DNA from 2 places in the Micromonospora sp. NPDC003944 genome. Region 1 is predicted to be linked to the other one. Evidence: riboswitches for the same ligand, from Rfam matches in the RefSeq annotation. Region 1 holds a riboswitch; the other holds the start of a gene.

Evidence for each region. A riboswitch is a leader RNA that binds a small molecule or an ion and turns the genes downstream of it on or off. The one in region 1 is predicted to bind ZMP and ZTP.
Region 2: linked by a shared signal. The riboswitch ahead of ACWER9_RS30545 (bifunctional 5,10-methylenetetrahydrofolate dehydrogenase/5,10-methenyltetrahydrofolate cyclohydrolase) and the one ahead of ACWER9_RS28760 (glycine hydroxymethyltransferase) in region 1 are both predicted to bind ZMP and ZTP.

Annotation. Positions count from the first base shown of each region.
Region 1 covers NZ_JBSGIV010000085.1:12,076-19,140, forward strand. The annotation lists gene ACWER9_RS28750 (aminotransferase-like domain-containing protein) at 1-63, shown strand, start outside; gene ACWER9_RS28755 (hypothetical protein) at 131-391, shown strand; gene ACWER9_RS28760 (glycine hydroxymethyltransferase) at 541-1,977, opposite strand; ZMP/ZTP riboswitch at 1,997-2,086, opposite strand; gene ACWER9_RS28765 (SDR family NAD(P)-dependent oxidoreductase) at 2,181-2,495, shown strand; gene ACWER9_RS28770 (hemerythrin domain-containing protein) at 2,616-3,116, opposite strand; gene ACWER9_RS28775 (NAD(P)H-hydrate dehydratase) at 3,196-4,065, opposite strand; gene ACWER9_RS28780 (histidine phosphatase family protein) at 4,049-4,780, opposite strand; gene ACWER9_RS28785 (DNA polymerase domain-containing protein) at 4,838-5,860, shown strand; gene ACWER9_RS28790 (Lrp/AsnC family transcriptional regulator) at 5,868-6,374, opposite strand; gene pdhA (pyruvate dehydrogenase (acetyl-transferring) E1 component subunit alpha) at 6,480-7,065, shown strand, end outside.
Region 2 covers NZ_JBSGIV010000107.1:54-7,118, forward strand. The annotation lists gene ACWER9_RS30545 (bifunctional 5,10-methylenetetrahydrofolate dehydrogenase/5,10-methenyltetrahydrofolate cyclohydrolase) at 78-977, opposite strand; ZMP/ZTP riboswitch at 991-1,072, opposite strand; gene ACWER9_RS30550 (NIPSNAP family protein) at 1,156-1,467, opposite strand; gene ACWER9_RS30555 (RNA polymerase sigma factor) at 1,554-2,123, shown strand; gene ACWER9_RS30560 (CU044_5270 family protein) at 2,134-3,105, shown strand; gene ACWER9_RS30565 (FAD-dependent monooxygenase) at 3,115-4,227, opposite strand; gene ACWER9_RS30570 (DUF2332 family protein) at 4,366-5,301, shown strand; gene ACWER9_RS30575 (MerR family transcriptional regulator) at 5,350-6,291, opposite strand; gene ACWER9_RS30580 (dihydrofolate reductase family protein) at 6,339-6,902, opposite strand; gene ACWER9_RS30585 (DUF5522 domain-containing protein) at 7,032-7,065, shown strand, end outside.

The DNA.
Region 1 (7,065 bases):
GACGTCGGGCTGGACCGGCTCGCGGCGCTGATCACCGACGAGGTGGCACGCCGGGCAGGTTGACACACCGCGTTCATCGGATGGCAATGCGCGACGACCCGCGTGTCGCCGTCCTGGGTGGACGGTCATAATAAGCCGCATGGTTGCCTGGGAGTACGCCCTGCTCGTCCGTCGCTATCAGGGACAGGGCCGCAATTTTCACGTCTCGTTCGTCTGGTACGCGCCGGACGGGTCCCGCAAGGACATCACCGCCTACGGGGACACCGCCATCGCGCACCTCAACCGGGCCGGCCGGGAGGGGTGGGAACTCGTCTCCGCCGCCGAGGACGTCAACAACGTCCAGGGCAGCACCGAAGTCCACCGCTACCACCTGAAGCGCCCCATGGCCTGACGCCCTGCCGGCCCCTGCCCCTGCCCGGCTCCCTTGTCCCCCTCGTCCCCCTCGTCCGCGTCGATCATGGAGTTGTGGTGGTGGACGAAGGTCGCCACCCGCCCTGATTCGGGCACCACAACTCCATGATCGACGCGAGAAGGTCGGGGTCAGCCCAGGTCGACGGTGGGGTAGAGGGGGTACGCGGCGAGCAGGTCGGTCGCCTGGCGGGCCACCTTGTCGGACAGGGCGGGGTCCAGGGTGTACTTCGCCTTCGACGGGGTGCCGTCGGCGTTGGCGCCGGCGGTGGTCTGGGTCAGCACGGTGTGGATCAGCTCGGCGGTCTGGTCCATCTCGGCGGTGCCGAGGCCCCGGGTGGTCAGCGCCGGGGTGCCGATCCGGATGCCGGACGTGTACCAGGCGCCGTTCGGGTCCTGCGGGACCGAGTTGCGGTTGGTGACGATGCCCGAGTCGAGCAGCGCCTGCTCGGCCTGCCGGCCGGTGAGTCCGTAGCCGGACACGTCGATCAGCACCAGGTGGTTGTCGGTGCCACCGGTGACGAGCGTCGCGCCCCGGCGCAGCAGCCCCTCGGCCAGCGCCTGCGAGTTGTCCACGATCCGCTGGGCGTAGTCGGCGAAGTCGGGCCGGCGGGCCTCGGCGAGCGCGACCGCCTTGGCGGCCATCACGTGCGGCAGCGGACCGCCGAGCACCATCGGGCAGCCGCGGTCCACCTGGTCGGCCAGCTCCGGCTGGCAGAGCACCATGCCGCCGCGCGGGCCGCGCAGCGACTTGTGGGTGGTGGTCGTGACGATGTGCGCGTGCGGCACCGGGTCGAAGTCGCCGGTGAACACCTTGCCCGCCACCAGGCCGGCGAAGTGCGCCATGTCGACCATGAAGGTGGCGCCGACCGAGTCGGCGATCTCGCGCAGGATCCGGAAGTTCACCTTCCGGGGGTACGCCGAGTAGCCGCCGACGAGGATCAGCGGCTTGAACTCCCGGGCGGCCTCGGCCACCCGGTCGTAGTCGATCAGGCCGGTCGCCGGGTCGGTGCCGTAGCTGCGCTGGTCGAACATCTTGCCGGAGATGTTCGGCCGGAAACCGTGGGTGAGGTGGCCGCCGGCGTCCAGCGACATGCCGAGCATCCGCTGGTTGCCCAGCTCGCGGCGCAGCGCGAACCAGTCCGCCTCGGTGAGGTCGTTGACCTGACGGACCTGGGCCTTCTTCAGGGCGGGGGACTCCACCCGGTCGGCCAGCACCGCCCAGAACGCGACCAGGTTGGCGTCGATGCCCGAGTGCGGCTGCACGTACGCGTGCGCGGCGCCGAACAACTCCCGCGCGTGCTCGGCGGCGAGCGCCTCGACGGTGTCGACGTTCTGGCAGCCGGCGTAGAAGCGGCGGCCGACGGTGCCCTCGGCGTACTTGTCGCTGAACCAGTTGCCCATGGCCAGCAGGGTCGCCGGGGAGGCGTAGTTCTCGCTGGCGATCAGCTTGAGGGACTCCCGCTGGTCGGTCAGCTCGGCGCCGATCGCGTCGGCGACCCGCGGCTCGACAGCTCGGATCACCTCGAGGGCGCTCCGGAATGCGGTGGACTCGGCGTTGCGGGACATGCGACCTCCAACAGACGTGCGGGAAGGCCCAGGCGCTCGGCAAACGTCCACGTGACGAGGCCGCTCCCCGATGGTTCTCCATCCCCACGCGCCAGTAACGGCCTGGGCCGATCCTACCGGCCCGGGCCCGGCCGCTCGGTGCGCCCTCCGGGAGGCGACCCCCGCCGATGTGGTTGGGCCCCGCGTCGCGGGGCACGCGGTAGGTGACCACCCTGGTGACCGGGGCTTCAAGCGGGATCGGGTACGAACTGGCGGTGCAGTTCGTCGAGCACGACCTCGACCTGATCATCGCCGCCGAGGACGACGGCATCGAGCCGGCGGCTCGGAAGCTGCACCGCGACGGTGGCCCCCAGGTCTGGTCGGTCCGCGTCGACCTGGCTCGCGAGCAGGGCGTGACGGAGTTGGTCGCCGCCGTCACCGCGACCGGTCGCCCGTTGGAGGCGTTGGCCCTCAACGCCCGTCCCCGCCTCCGCGATCTTGCACTTTCTGTCGCGACAAACAGCACTAAATATCGCTAACCAGGAACAGAAAGTGCAAGATCGCGTGGGCGTGGGCGTGGGCATGGGCGTGGGCTTGTCTGGGCGGTGCAGGACGAAGGGCCCGGCTTTCGCCGGGCCCTTCGATGTGCTGCGGTGGGCTCAGGCGGTCACCGCGTCGAGCGCCTTCTTGATCGCCTTCGGTGCGGTGGGGGTGCGTGGCGCATCCGCGCGTAGCGCGAGCATCTTCTCGCCGATCTCCTGGAGCTGCTTGCGGCCCAGCGCGTCGCGGACCTTGGGGAACCACTCCTGCTCTTCCTCCTCGACGTGGTGGCTGACGTTCTCGATCAGCACGGTCGTCTTGGCGTTGAACCGCTCGTCACTGGCGTCCATGCTGGCCAGCTCGGCGCAGAGCACGTCGGCGACGTGGTGTTCCTCGTACGACTCGAGGATGTCGTCCTCCAGGTCGGGCAGCAGCCGGCGGACCTCCGGGTACATCACCTCGTTCTCCAGGTAGGTGTGCACCGTCAGCGCTTCCAGGATCTGCTCCACCAGCTTCTGCCGCTGGCTCGCCGGCCCCTCCTCCGCGTCCTGGAAGGCCTTGAACAGGCGGCGCATTTCCTTGTGGTCCTCTTTGAGTAGGACGATGGCATCGGTCGACACCGGTATGACCTCCCTGAACAGTCTCGGCTGGTGTCGTTCCGGTACCCCGACGACCATTGCGGAAACAGGTGAAACCGCCTCAGACCATGGCCAGGGTTCGGGGGATCTCGTCGAGCAACTCCCGAGCCAGGAAGCCGATCCGGCCGTAGCGGGGGATCAGCCGTTGGCCGCTCACCGAGTGCGCGAACGAGCCCCAACAGGCCGCCTGGGCCGGGTCCGCGCCCCGGGACAGCAGCCCCGCCAACAACCCGGCGAGCACGTCCCCGCTGCCGGAGGTGCCCAGCCCGGCGTCGCCGCTCTCCTCTCGCCAACCCCGTCCGTCCGGCGCGGCCACGTGCCCGTACAGCGACACGACCGCCTCGTACCGGGTGGCCAACTCGGCCGCCTCGGCGTCCAGGTCGTCGCCCGGATCCCGTCCGAGCAGGTGCTTGGCCTCGGTGACGTTGGGCGTGAGCACCACAGGCCGACCCGAGCCGACCAGCAGGTCCGGTGCGTGGCTGAGCGCACCGAGGGCGTACGCGTCGAGCACCAGCGACGTGTCCGGACGGGCGGCCTCCAGGACCAGGGCCAGCAGGCGGTTGGTCTCGTCGATCGCCTTCAGGCCGGGGCCGACCGTCACCACGTCGGCCTGCGCGACCAGATCGCCGAGTTGGCCGTCCCGGTCGGCGGCAACCGCGCCGTCGGCGGTCTCCGGCAGACCGACCACCAGGGCCTCGGGCACCTGGATGCTCAGCGCGGCGGCGCTGGACTCGGCGGCGGCCAGTTGGAGCACCCCGGCGCCGGCGCGCAACGCGGCCACCCCGGCGAGCAGCACCGCGCCCGGGGTGAAGCGGGAACCGCCGACCACCAGCACGGTGCCCCGGTTCTCCTTCCCGCCGACCGGCACCGGCAGCGCCCAGTCCCGCAGCAACGCCGGTGTGATCACCTTCACCTCAGACCGGCTCGGCATGGATCTCGTCCTCCCTGGTCGGCTGGGCGCCCTGCTGGCGCAGGTGCACGACGTCGTTGAAGGCGGTGAGCGCCAGTCGCCCTTCGGCGTCCGCCGACCACTCGGTGATCGAACAGTTGGCGATCACGTCCTGCCGGGTGAGCGCCATCAGCTCGTCCTCGGTCAATCCCTCCACCAGATAACGAAGCAGGAAGACCAGCGCGTCGTGGCCGAAGAGCAGCACCCGGCAACCCTCGTGGTCACGGCGCAGGTCCCCGAGGAGCGTCCGCAGCCGCAACGCCACGTCCGTCCAGGACTCCCCGCCCGGCGGCCGGTAGTAGAACTTGCCCAACCGCTCCCGACGGTCGGCCTCGTCCGGGTACCGCCGTCGTACCCCGTGCCCGGTCAGCCCGTCGAGGATGCCCAGCTCCCGGTCGCGCAGCCGCTCGTCGCGGTGCACGGGAACGTCGGTGCCGGCAAGCGCCAGCCGCGAGGTCTGCACCGCGCGCAGGTACGGCGACACCACCGCCACGTCCGGCCGCTTCGCCTCCGGCAGCTCGGCCAGCCAACGGCCGGTCGCCCGGGCCTGCTCCTCGCCGGTAACGGAGAGCGGCACGTCGGCGTCGCGGTGGGTGAGGTCGATCAGCTCCGCGCCCGACGCCTCGGCCTGCGTCGCCGCGACGTTCGCGGTGCTCTCGCCGTGTCGGACGATCCAGAGGGTTGCCAGTTCCGCCATGCGGCCCCCCTACCCGGACGCCGCCCACGGTAACCGTTCCCAGGGTCCGCCATGCCGATGTCCGGTCGATCGACGTCCGGCCTCGACGCAGGTCGTACCCTCGGTGGCGTGGCCACGGCGGCGGAGGAGATCCAGGTGGGGGAGCGGCTGGTCCGCGTCTCCAGCCCCGACAAGCCGTACTTCCCGGAGCGTGGGCTGACCAAGCTGGACGTGGTCCGCTACTTCCTGGCGGTGGGTGACGGCATCCTGCGCGCGCTGCGGGATCGGCCGACCATGCTGGAACGCTGGCCGCGCGGTGTCTTCGAGGGCGCGACGATCGCCACTCGGCAGACCAATCGAGGGGACGCGTTCTACCAGAAGCGGCTGCCGGCCGGTGCGCCCGAGTGGGTGCGGACTGCGCACATCACCTTCCCCAGTGGCCGCACCGCCGACGAGGTCGCGCCGAGCGAGTTGGCCGTGGTCATCTGGGCGGCCAACCTGGGCACCCTGCGGTTCCACCCGTGGCCGGTCACCGCGGCCGACGTGGAACGCCCCGACCAGTTGCGCATCGACCTCGACCCGATGCCCGGCGTCGGCTTCGAGCAGGTGGTGCCGGTGGCGCACGAGGTGCGGGCGTTCCTCGCCGAGCTGGGCATGACCGGCTACCCGAAGACCACCGGCGGCCGGGGGCTGCACGTCTACCTGTCGATCGAGCCGCGCTGGAGCTTCGGTGACTGCCGCCGGGCGGTGCTCGCGCTGGGCCGGGAGATGCAGCGTCGACTGCCGGATCTGGTCACCACCACCTGGTGGCGTGAGCAACGGGACCGTCCGGTCTTCGTCGACTACAACCAGATGGCCCGGGACCACACGGTGACCTCGGCGTACTCGATCCGGCCCACGCCGGCCGCGCTGGTCTCCGCGCCGCTGGACTGGTCGGAGCTGGACCAGGTCCGGCCGGAGGACTTCGACGTGCTCAGCATGCCGGCCCGGTTCGCCGAGCGTGGCGACCCGCACGCCGGCCTGGACGGTGACCGGCACTCGCTGGAGCCGCTGCTGGAGTTGGCCGACCGGGACGGGTTGGAGGCCCCGCCGGAGCGCTGAGCCCCGGTCAGGCCCAGGGGCTGCCAGCCCCGTCGAACTCCTCGAAGACCAACCAGGTGCGGGTGGACAGCACACCGGGAATGCTCTGCACCCGGCCCAGCACCACATCGCGCAGCGCGGCGTTGTCCGGCGCGCGCACCAGCGCGAGCACATCGTGGTCACCGCCGAGCAGCGCGGCGTGCTCGATGTAGCGCACCTGGGCCAGCTCGGCCGACACCTCCCGCCAGGTGTTCTGCTCGATGGTCAGGGCGATGTACGCCGACGTGCCCAGCCCGGCCGCCTCGGGCGCGACCTGGGCCCGGAACCCGGTGATCACCCCGTCGCGCAGCAACCGCTCCACCCGCGCGTACGCGTTGGTGCGGGAGATGTGGATCCGTTCGGCGAGGGTGCGCACCGACGTGCGACCGTCGCGGACCAGCTCGTCGAGGATCCGCCGGTCGACCTCGTCCAGGGCTCGGGCCGATCGTCCCGATCCCGCACCCCGGCCCGCTTCGTCGGCGGTCTCCTGGCTCACTGCCGGTCCCTCCGCATGCCAACCGTCCCGCCTTCTGTGTCGATCTTGAGTCAATCATCCACAAGCGGAAGCATAGGCTCACCACACGTCCCAGGAGGTTCCGCCGTGACGACCACTCCCCAGGCGGTCCGCAGGGCATCCCCGCGTACCCGTCGGGCGGCCACCCCGCCCGACCCGGCGCGCCCGCTGCTGCCGGAAACCGAACCGGTCCGCCTACTCGACCCGACCGGCACGCCGCTGCCCGCCCGCGCCGACTATCCCGAGCCACCCGTCGAGGTGTTGCGCGAGCTGTACCGCCGGATGGTGCTCGGCCGCCGCTTCGACACCCAGGCCACCGCGCTGACGAAACAGGGCCGACTCGCCGTCTACCCGTCCTCGCGCGGTCAGGAGGCGTGCCAGGTCGGCGCGGTCCTCGCGGTCCGCGACACCGACTGGGTCTTCCCCACCTACCGCGAGTCGATGGCTCTGGTTGCCCGGGGCATCGACCCGGTCGAGGTGCTCACCCTGCTGCGCGGCGACTGGCACTGCGGCTACGACCCGACCGAGGTACACACCGCACCGCAGTGCACCCCCCTCGCGACCCAGTGCGTGCACGCCGCCGGGCTGGCGCACGGCGAGGCGTACCAGGGTCGCGACACGGTGGCGCTGGCCTTCATCGGTGACGGCGCGACGAGCGAGGGCGACTTCCACG
Region 2 (7,065 bases), on a different contig from region 1:
CAAGTGATGAGAAATAGGTCGAAAGAAGGCCCCGGGACCTACTTGTCATCACCTGATCATGGGAAAGCCCAACCGGGCTACTGGTTTGCCCGCTCGGCGGCGCGGACTGCGTTGCGGAACAGCATCGCTACCGTGGTCGGGCCGACCCCGCCTACCCGGGGCGTGATGGCGCCCGCTACCTCGGCGCACGCTTCGTCCACGTCCGGCAGGAGGCGCCGCCCGTCGTAGCGGACGCCGGCGCCGATGACGACGGCGCCGGGTTTGACGTGCTCAGGCTGCACGATTCCGGGTACGCCGGCGGCGGCGACGAGGATGTCGGCGCGGCGGGTGTAGCGGGCCCAGTCGGGCACCCCGGTGTGGACGACGGTGACGGCGGCGTTGGCGGTCGGGCGCTTCTGGGCGAGCAGCATTGCCAGAGGGCGGCCAAGGGTGGCACCTCGACCGAGGATGACGACCTCACGACCGGCGACGGGGATCTCGTAGTACGCCAGGAGCGCTTCGATGCCTGCCGGGGTGCACGGCAGTGGGCCGGGCAGGCCGACGGCGAGACGCCCCATGTTCAGTGGGTGCATGCCGTCGACGTCCTTGTCCGGGTCGATGGTCTGCAGCGCCGCGTCGTAGTCCAGGTGCCCCGGCACGGGGTACTGCACGAGCAACCCGTGCACGGCCGGGTCGCTGTTGAACCGGGCGATGGCCTCGTGCAGCTCGGCCTGGGTGGCGGTGGCAGGCAGGTGTACGTGCGGGGAGGCGAACCCGAGCGCGGCGGCCTGCCGCTGCTTGATCGCGATGTAACCGGCGCTGGCGTCGTCGTCGCCGACCAGGATGGTGGCGAGGCTCGGGATGATCCCGCGACCGCGCAGGTGCTCGGCTGCGGCGGCGGTCTCGGCCAGGACGGCTTCGGCGACTGGTGCACCCGGCAGGAGTCGGGCCGCGCCCGACGGGGTGCGCTGCTCGGTGGATTCGTTGGTCGTGGTCATGGCGGCTCCTCGACGCAGGCGCCCAGGCGGTCGACGCCCGCGAGAGGCTCCCCGATGGTTCCACCATCCCCGTGCCGCCAGTCGCCGGTGGTTCGATGATGCCGCATCACCAGGGCGGTTGCCCAGTCGCGCCGGCGGGTCCGGCACCGGGGGAGGTGCCGCCGACGGAGTTCGGGGCTCAACCCGCTGGCAGCAGCGGGCGCATGAAAGTCCGCTCGTACCGCACGACACAACCCGAGTCGTCGCGGATGCGGTCCGCCGCGAGAAACTCCGGGTCACTGCCGAACCGGGCGCGGTAACGCTCGTACGCTGCCAGGCTCTCGAAGCTGAACAGCGCCTCGGCCTTGTCGCTGGCGCCCTCGGCGGGCAGGAAGTAGCCGTGGTGCACGCCACCGTGCTCGGCCACCAGCCGCATCCATGCTCGGGCGAAGTCCTCGAACGCCCCGATCTGCGCGGGATCGATGGTGTAGTGCACGACGCAGGTGATCACGGCGTCACCCTACGGGCCGGCGGTCCGGTAACACCCGTGCTCCGCTCTACGAAGAAGGGTTGTGACGGCACGAGAGAGGACCGCCTGTGAATGAGCCCAGCCCAGCCGACGACGACATCTCCGGCATCGGCGCGGATCCGGCGGCCTTCGAGGTCTTCTACCGGCGGCACCTGGAGGCGGTGGGCCGGTTCGTGGCGCGACGGGTCGACGACCCGCACCTCGCCGCCGACCTCACCGCCGACGTGTTCCTGGCGGTGATCGAGTCGGCGGCCGGCTACCGGCCGGACCGGGGGAGCCAGATCGGCTGGTTGTACGGGGTGGCCCGCAACGTCATCGGCGACGAGCGGCGTCGGGCGGCCCAACGGCTGCGGGTGACCGGCCGGCTGGCCGGACGACGCGACCTCGGGCCCGATGACATCGCCCGCATCGAGGAGCGGATCGACGCCGAGTCGGTGGCCCGCCGCACCTACCGGGCGTTGAGCGAGCTGCCCGAGGGCACCCGCACACTCGTCGAACTCGTCGCCGTGGACGGCCTCACCGTCGCGGAGGCGGCCACCGTGCTCGGGGTGTCACCGGTCGCCGCCCGGGTCCGCCTGCACCGTGCCCGCCGCGTCGTCCGCGCGGTGCTCGCCCGCCCGGTCACCACCCTCGCCTGATGAGACGGAGATGACGATGAACGAGACCGAACGATCGCCGCAGGGTTTCGAGGAGCAGCTTCTCCGGGATCTGACGGCACACGTGGCCCAACGGGCCGAGGTGGCGTCGGCGGCCCGACCCGCCGGACGCCGTAGCCGGTTCCTGCGCGGTTGGCGCCTCGCCGGAGCGTTCGGGCTGGCGGTGACGGTGACCGCCGGTGCGCTTGCGGTCCAGACCATGCGGCTCGGCCACCAGCCGCCGCCCACGGCCAGCGCGTCGGAGATCTTCCACCTGGCCGCCGACGCGGCCCGGCAGCAGCCGGAACTCACCGCCCGCCCCGACCAGTACGTCTTCACAGAATCCCTGGCGACGGTCCGTGACCTGCCGGACAGCGGTCCGTACCGGACCATCCGGAACCAACTGTGGCACTCGGCCGGTGGGGTCGCGTACACGCAGGGACGGTACCGACCGGAGGCCGATCCGAACGGGTGGAGTGAGCGGAGGGTGCTCCGCATGGGCGATCCCGGCGACCCCGAGAAGGAACTCGACGCATTCCAGCCGCCGGCGTACCACGGTGGGCTGCCCACCGACCCGGACGAGCTGCTCCGCTACCTCCGGGAGCACCCGGTCGACCTGCACCTCCCCGAGGGAGCCGACGAAGAGGCCGTCTACGGGGACGAGAGCATGGCGTACACCACCGCGCGGTCGATGCTCGACGGCTACGTGCCGCCCCGCGCGCTCGCGGCGCTGTACGAAGTGCTGGCCCGGGAGCCTGGAGCGACAGTCATCTCCGGCGACGTGGTGGACGCCGCCGGCCGGCACGGGGTGGCGATCCGGATGCCCGGTGTGATCGGTGGCAACGTGGACCTCATCTTCGATCGGGACTCCCACGTCTACCTCGGCACCCGCAGCTCCGTGATTCGCAACGGCAGGGAGTCACTGGAGTCGGCTGTCGCGCTCCTGCGGGTCGCCATCGTCGACCGGCCGGGCCAGCAGCCGTGAGCGAGCCGGTCAGGGCTTGGCGAACAGCGGGCCGTAGTTCGAGCGGAACATCTGCTCGCCGAGGCGACGCATCACCGCGTCGCGCAGCGCGGGCGGCAGCCCGGTGGCCTTGTCCCGGCGGTGGGTCTGGCCGAGCACCCAGTCCGTACGCGGGCGACGTCGTGCCTCGAAGGAACGCACGGCGTCGGTGAGGGTGTCGGCGCTGGCCAACGACGACGCGAGCACGACCGCGTCCTCCAGGGCCATCGCCGCGCCCTGGGCCATGTTCGGTGAGGTGGCGTGGGCGGCGTCGCCGATCAGCAGCACCGGCCCCCGGGACCAGGAGTCGAGCACGACCTCCTGGTTCGGCCCGGCGTGCAGGGTGCTGTCGTCGTGGTCGAGGGCCTTGACCATGGTGGAGGCCGGCTCGGTGAACGTGGCGGCCAACTCGTCGCGCCAGCCGGGCCGGTCGGCCACCGGGCCGTCGTTGTAGTAGCAGTACGTCTGCTCGGCGCTGATCGGGATGGTCAGGAACTGCCTCCCGCGCCCCAACTGCACCGACCAGAACGGCTCGTCGTCGATGCGGGGAGCGACCCACCGGTACGCGTACTGCCCGAGGTCGCGGGCGGCCTGGCCGTCGAAGGCGAGCCGGCGGACCGTCGAGTTCACCCCGTCCGCGCCGAGCACCAGGTCGTACCGATCGGTGCTGGTGTCGTCGAACTCGACGGCGACCCGGTCACCCTCCCGGACGAGTGCGACCGGCTGGCGGCCCCAGCGGATCGGGGCGTCGCCGACGCCGTCGAGCAGTGCCCGGTGCAGGTGTGCGCGGGGCGACGACACGCACGGTCCGACGCCCCGCCACAGCGCGGCCACGTCGATGTCGAAGAGACGACGCCCGCGCTGGTTGGCGCTGCGCTGCCGGGTGATCTCCACTGCGACGTCGGCGACCGGCTCCCGCAGGCCGAGGACGTCGAGCATCCGGGTGGCGTTGCCGGTGAGGTAGATGCCGGTGCCGGAGTCGGTCGGCCCGGGTGCCCGCTCGACCACGTCGACCGTCGCGCCCCACCCGCGTAGCGCGGCCACCGTCGCCAGTCCGGCGACACCACCACCGACGATCAGTACCCGGACATTCGTACCCCGCACGACACGTTCCTCCTCGTTGCGCAGGCCTGTTGAGCTGCTGCTCAGTGGTTCGGCCGACGCAGCACTCTAGAAGGCGGGTGAGTCGGCGCACGGGAATGGGGGCTGAACGACCGAGGAACGGGCTGCGACGATGAGGGCATGACGACCGCTGAGGCGTACACCACGTTCGGCAGCCGCGAGGCGCGCGGGGTGTCGCCCACGTACGAGCGCCTGGCACAGGCCGTCGCCCGCGACGACGACCTCCTCGCCCTGCTCGACGGGGTGCCGCCGGCCAAGCGACAACCGAACCTGCTGTTCGGCGTCGTCCGCTGGCTCGGTGGCCCGGTCGACGACCCGGTCGCCTTCCACGACTTCGTGGTGACGCACTGGCCCGCCGTCGAGGCGGAGTTGCGCGCCCGGGCCACCCAGACGAACGAGGCGGGCCGGTGCGCGATCCTGTTGCCGCTGCTCGCCGCGTTGCCGCAGCCCCTCGCCCTGCTGGAGGTCGGGGCGTCGGCCGGGCTGTGCCTCTACCCCGACCGGTACGCGTACCGCTACGGCGATCATCGGCTGGGCTCCGGTGAGCCGGTCCTCGACTGCGTGGCCGACGGGTTGGTGCCGCCGACACGCGTACCCGAGGTGGTGTGGCGGGGTGGCCTGGACCTCAACCCGCTCGACGTGACCGACCCCGGCGACGTGTCCTGGTTGGACGCCCTGATCTGGCCGGAACACGCCCACCGGCGGGCCCGGCTGCGGTCTGCGGCGGCGGTCGCCGCCGCCGACCCGCCGCTGCTGGTCCGCGGCGATCTGGTGGACGACCTGCCGGCGCTTGCCGCGCGGCCTCCGGCCGACGCGACGCTCGTGGTCTTCCACACCTCCGTGCTCTATCAGGTGCCGCAGCCGCGCCGGGACGCGTTCGTCCGGCTGGTCCGCGAGCTGCCGGGGCACTGGGTCGCGAGCGAGGGGCCGGAGGTGCTCCGGTACGACGGGCTGCCGGACCCGCCGGACGACGCGCTGCACAACGTTCTCGCCCTCGACGGCAAGCCGCTGGCCTGGACCAGAGGCCACGGCCAGACGATGACCTGGTTCGGCTGACACCGCCCAGCCGATCGGCGGCCACGCCGCCCAGCCGGCCGGGTCAGCTCAACGGGCCGGCTCGGGCATCCGGGCGCGCAGGGCCTGGATGAACCAGTCCACCGCGGGCGCCGTCGCCTCGCCTGTCGACCAGCCGTTGAGCACCGCCAACAGGTCCAGGTAGCGGTCCCGGCGGGGGTCGTTCGCCGGCACCAGCCGGTCGAGCAACCGCTGACGCAGGGCGGCGTCGTCCGGGTGACCGTGCAGGCTCGCGTACCGGCCGGTGACGGCCGCGACCACCGGATCGGCGTCCGGGGTGGCCGGGTCGAGGCCAGCCGCGAGGGCGGGCGCCACCGCGTCCCGGACCACCGCGACGGCGTCCGGGCGGGGCAGCCCCGGCACGTCGTGGTCGGCGGCGTGCTGCCGTGCCAGGTGCCGCATCCGGACCAGGAACTCCGGGTCCCGGCACAGCTCGGCCAGCTCCAACCATGCCTCGACCTGCTCCGTGCTCGGGTCGTCGGGAAGCTCAGGTGTCATCGAGACGATCACACCCGGGTACGCGGGCTGGTCGCCGAGGCCGGCGAAGACGCTGCCCAGGAAGCCGGCCACCAACTGCACCCGCTCGCGGCCGGTGAGCTGCGCCAGCCGGTGCAGCTCGTCGACCTCGGCCGGGCCCGACCCGCGCCGCGCCGCGACGGTGAGCACCGCCTGGCGTAGCCGCAGCACCCTGATCTGCACGGCCAACGCCTCGGCGTGCGCGGCAGCCACCTCGTGCAGGGGCACCTCGTGGTTCACCACCCGCCGGATGGTGGCCAGGTCAACGCCGAGGTCACGCAGCGTCCGGACCAGCTCCAACCGGGCCACGGCGGCCGGGCCGTACCGTCGGTAGCCGGCCGGGCTCCGGTCCGTCGGTGGCACGATCCCGCTGTCGGCGTAGTACCTGATGGTCTTGACGCTCAGGCCGGTCCGCCGGGCCAGCTCGCCGATCGTGTGGAACGTCTGCCCGCTCATGCCCCCACCCTCGTGTCTCCCCCCGGTGGAGACTCAAGCCGCTGCGGTCAGCGGGCCCGCTCGTGGCGGAGCAGGACCACGCCGTTGCCGAAGACCCGGCTCTCCACAAGTCGCAGACCGGTCGGAGTCTCGGCGTCGGGGAAGAGCCGGCGGCCCCGACCGACAAGCACCGGGTGGACGTAGATCCGGTACTCGTCGATCAGGTCGTGCCGGGCGAACGTCGCGGCCAGGTCGGCACCGCCGAGCGCCAGGTCGCCGCCCGGTTGGGAGGTGAGCTTGCGGACCTGCTCGACGTCGACCTCGCGGGCGATGGTGGCGTTCCAGTCGACGTGGTCGAGAGTGCGCGAGTAGACGACCTTCGGCATGTCCCGCCAGATGCCGGCGAACTCGCGCTCCGGGCCGCTGGCCGTCGGGTCCTGGTCGGCGGTCGGCCAGTAGGCGGCCATCAGCTCGTAGCTGACCCGGCCGTTGAGGAACCCGCCCATCGGGGCGATCACGTCGTTGAAGTGCTGGTGCAGCTCCTCGTCGACCTGGTGCCAACTGATGTCGCCAGCCGGGCCCTCGAAGAACCCGTCCAACGACACACTCATCTGCACAACGATCTTCCGCATCGTGCCCCTCCGTACGCGTCGACAGGTGTCGACCCCGATCATCGTCGGACCGTACGACGAAACGACAGTCCGCCGCGACGGCCCGGCACGGATATACCTGGCGGCGGTCCCCGTCCCTAGACTGCTGCGGTGACCGGAGAGCGGAAACCCCTGGCCAACCGGC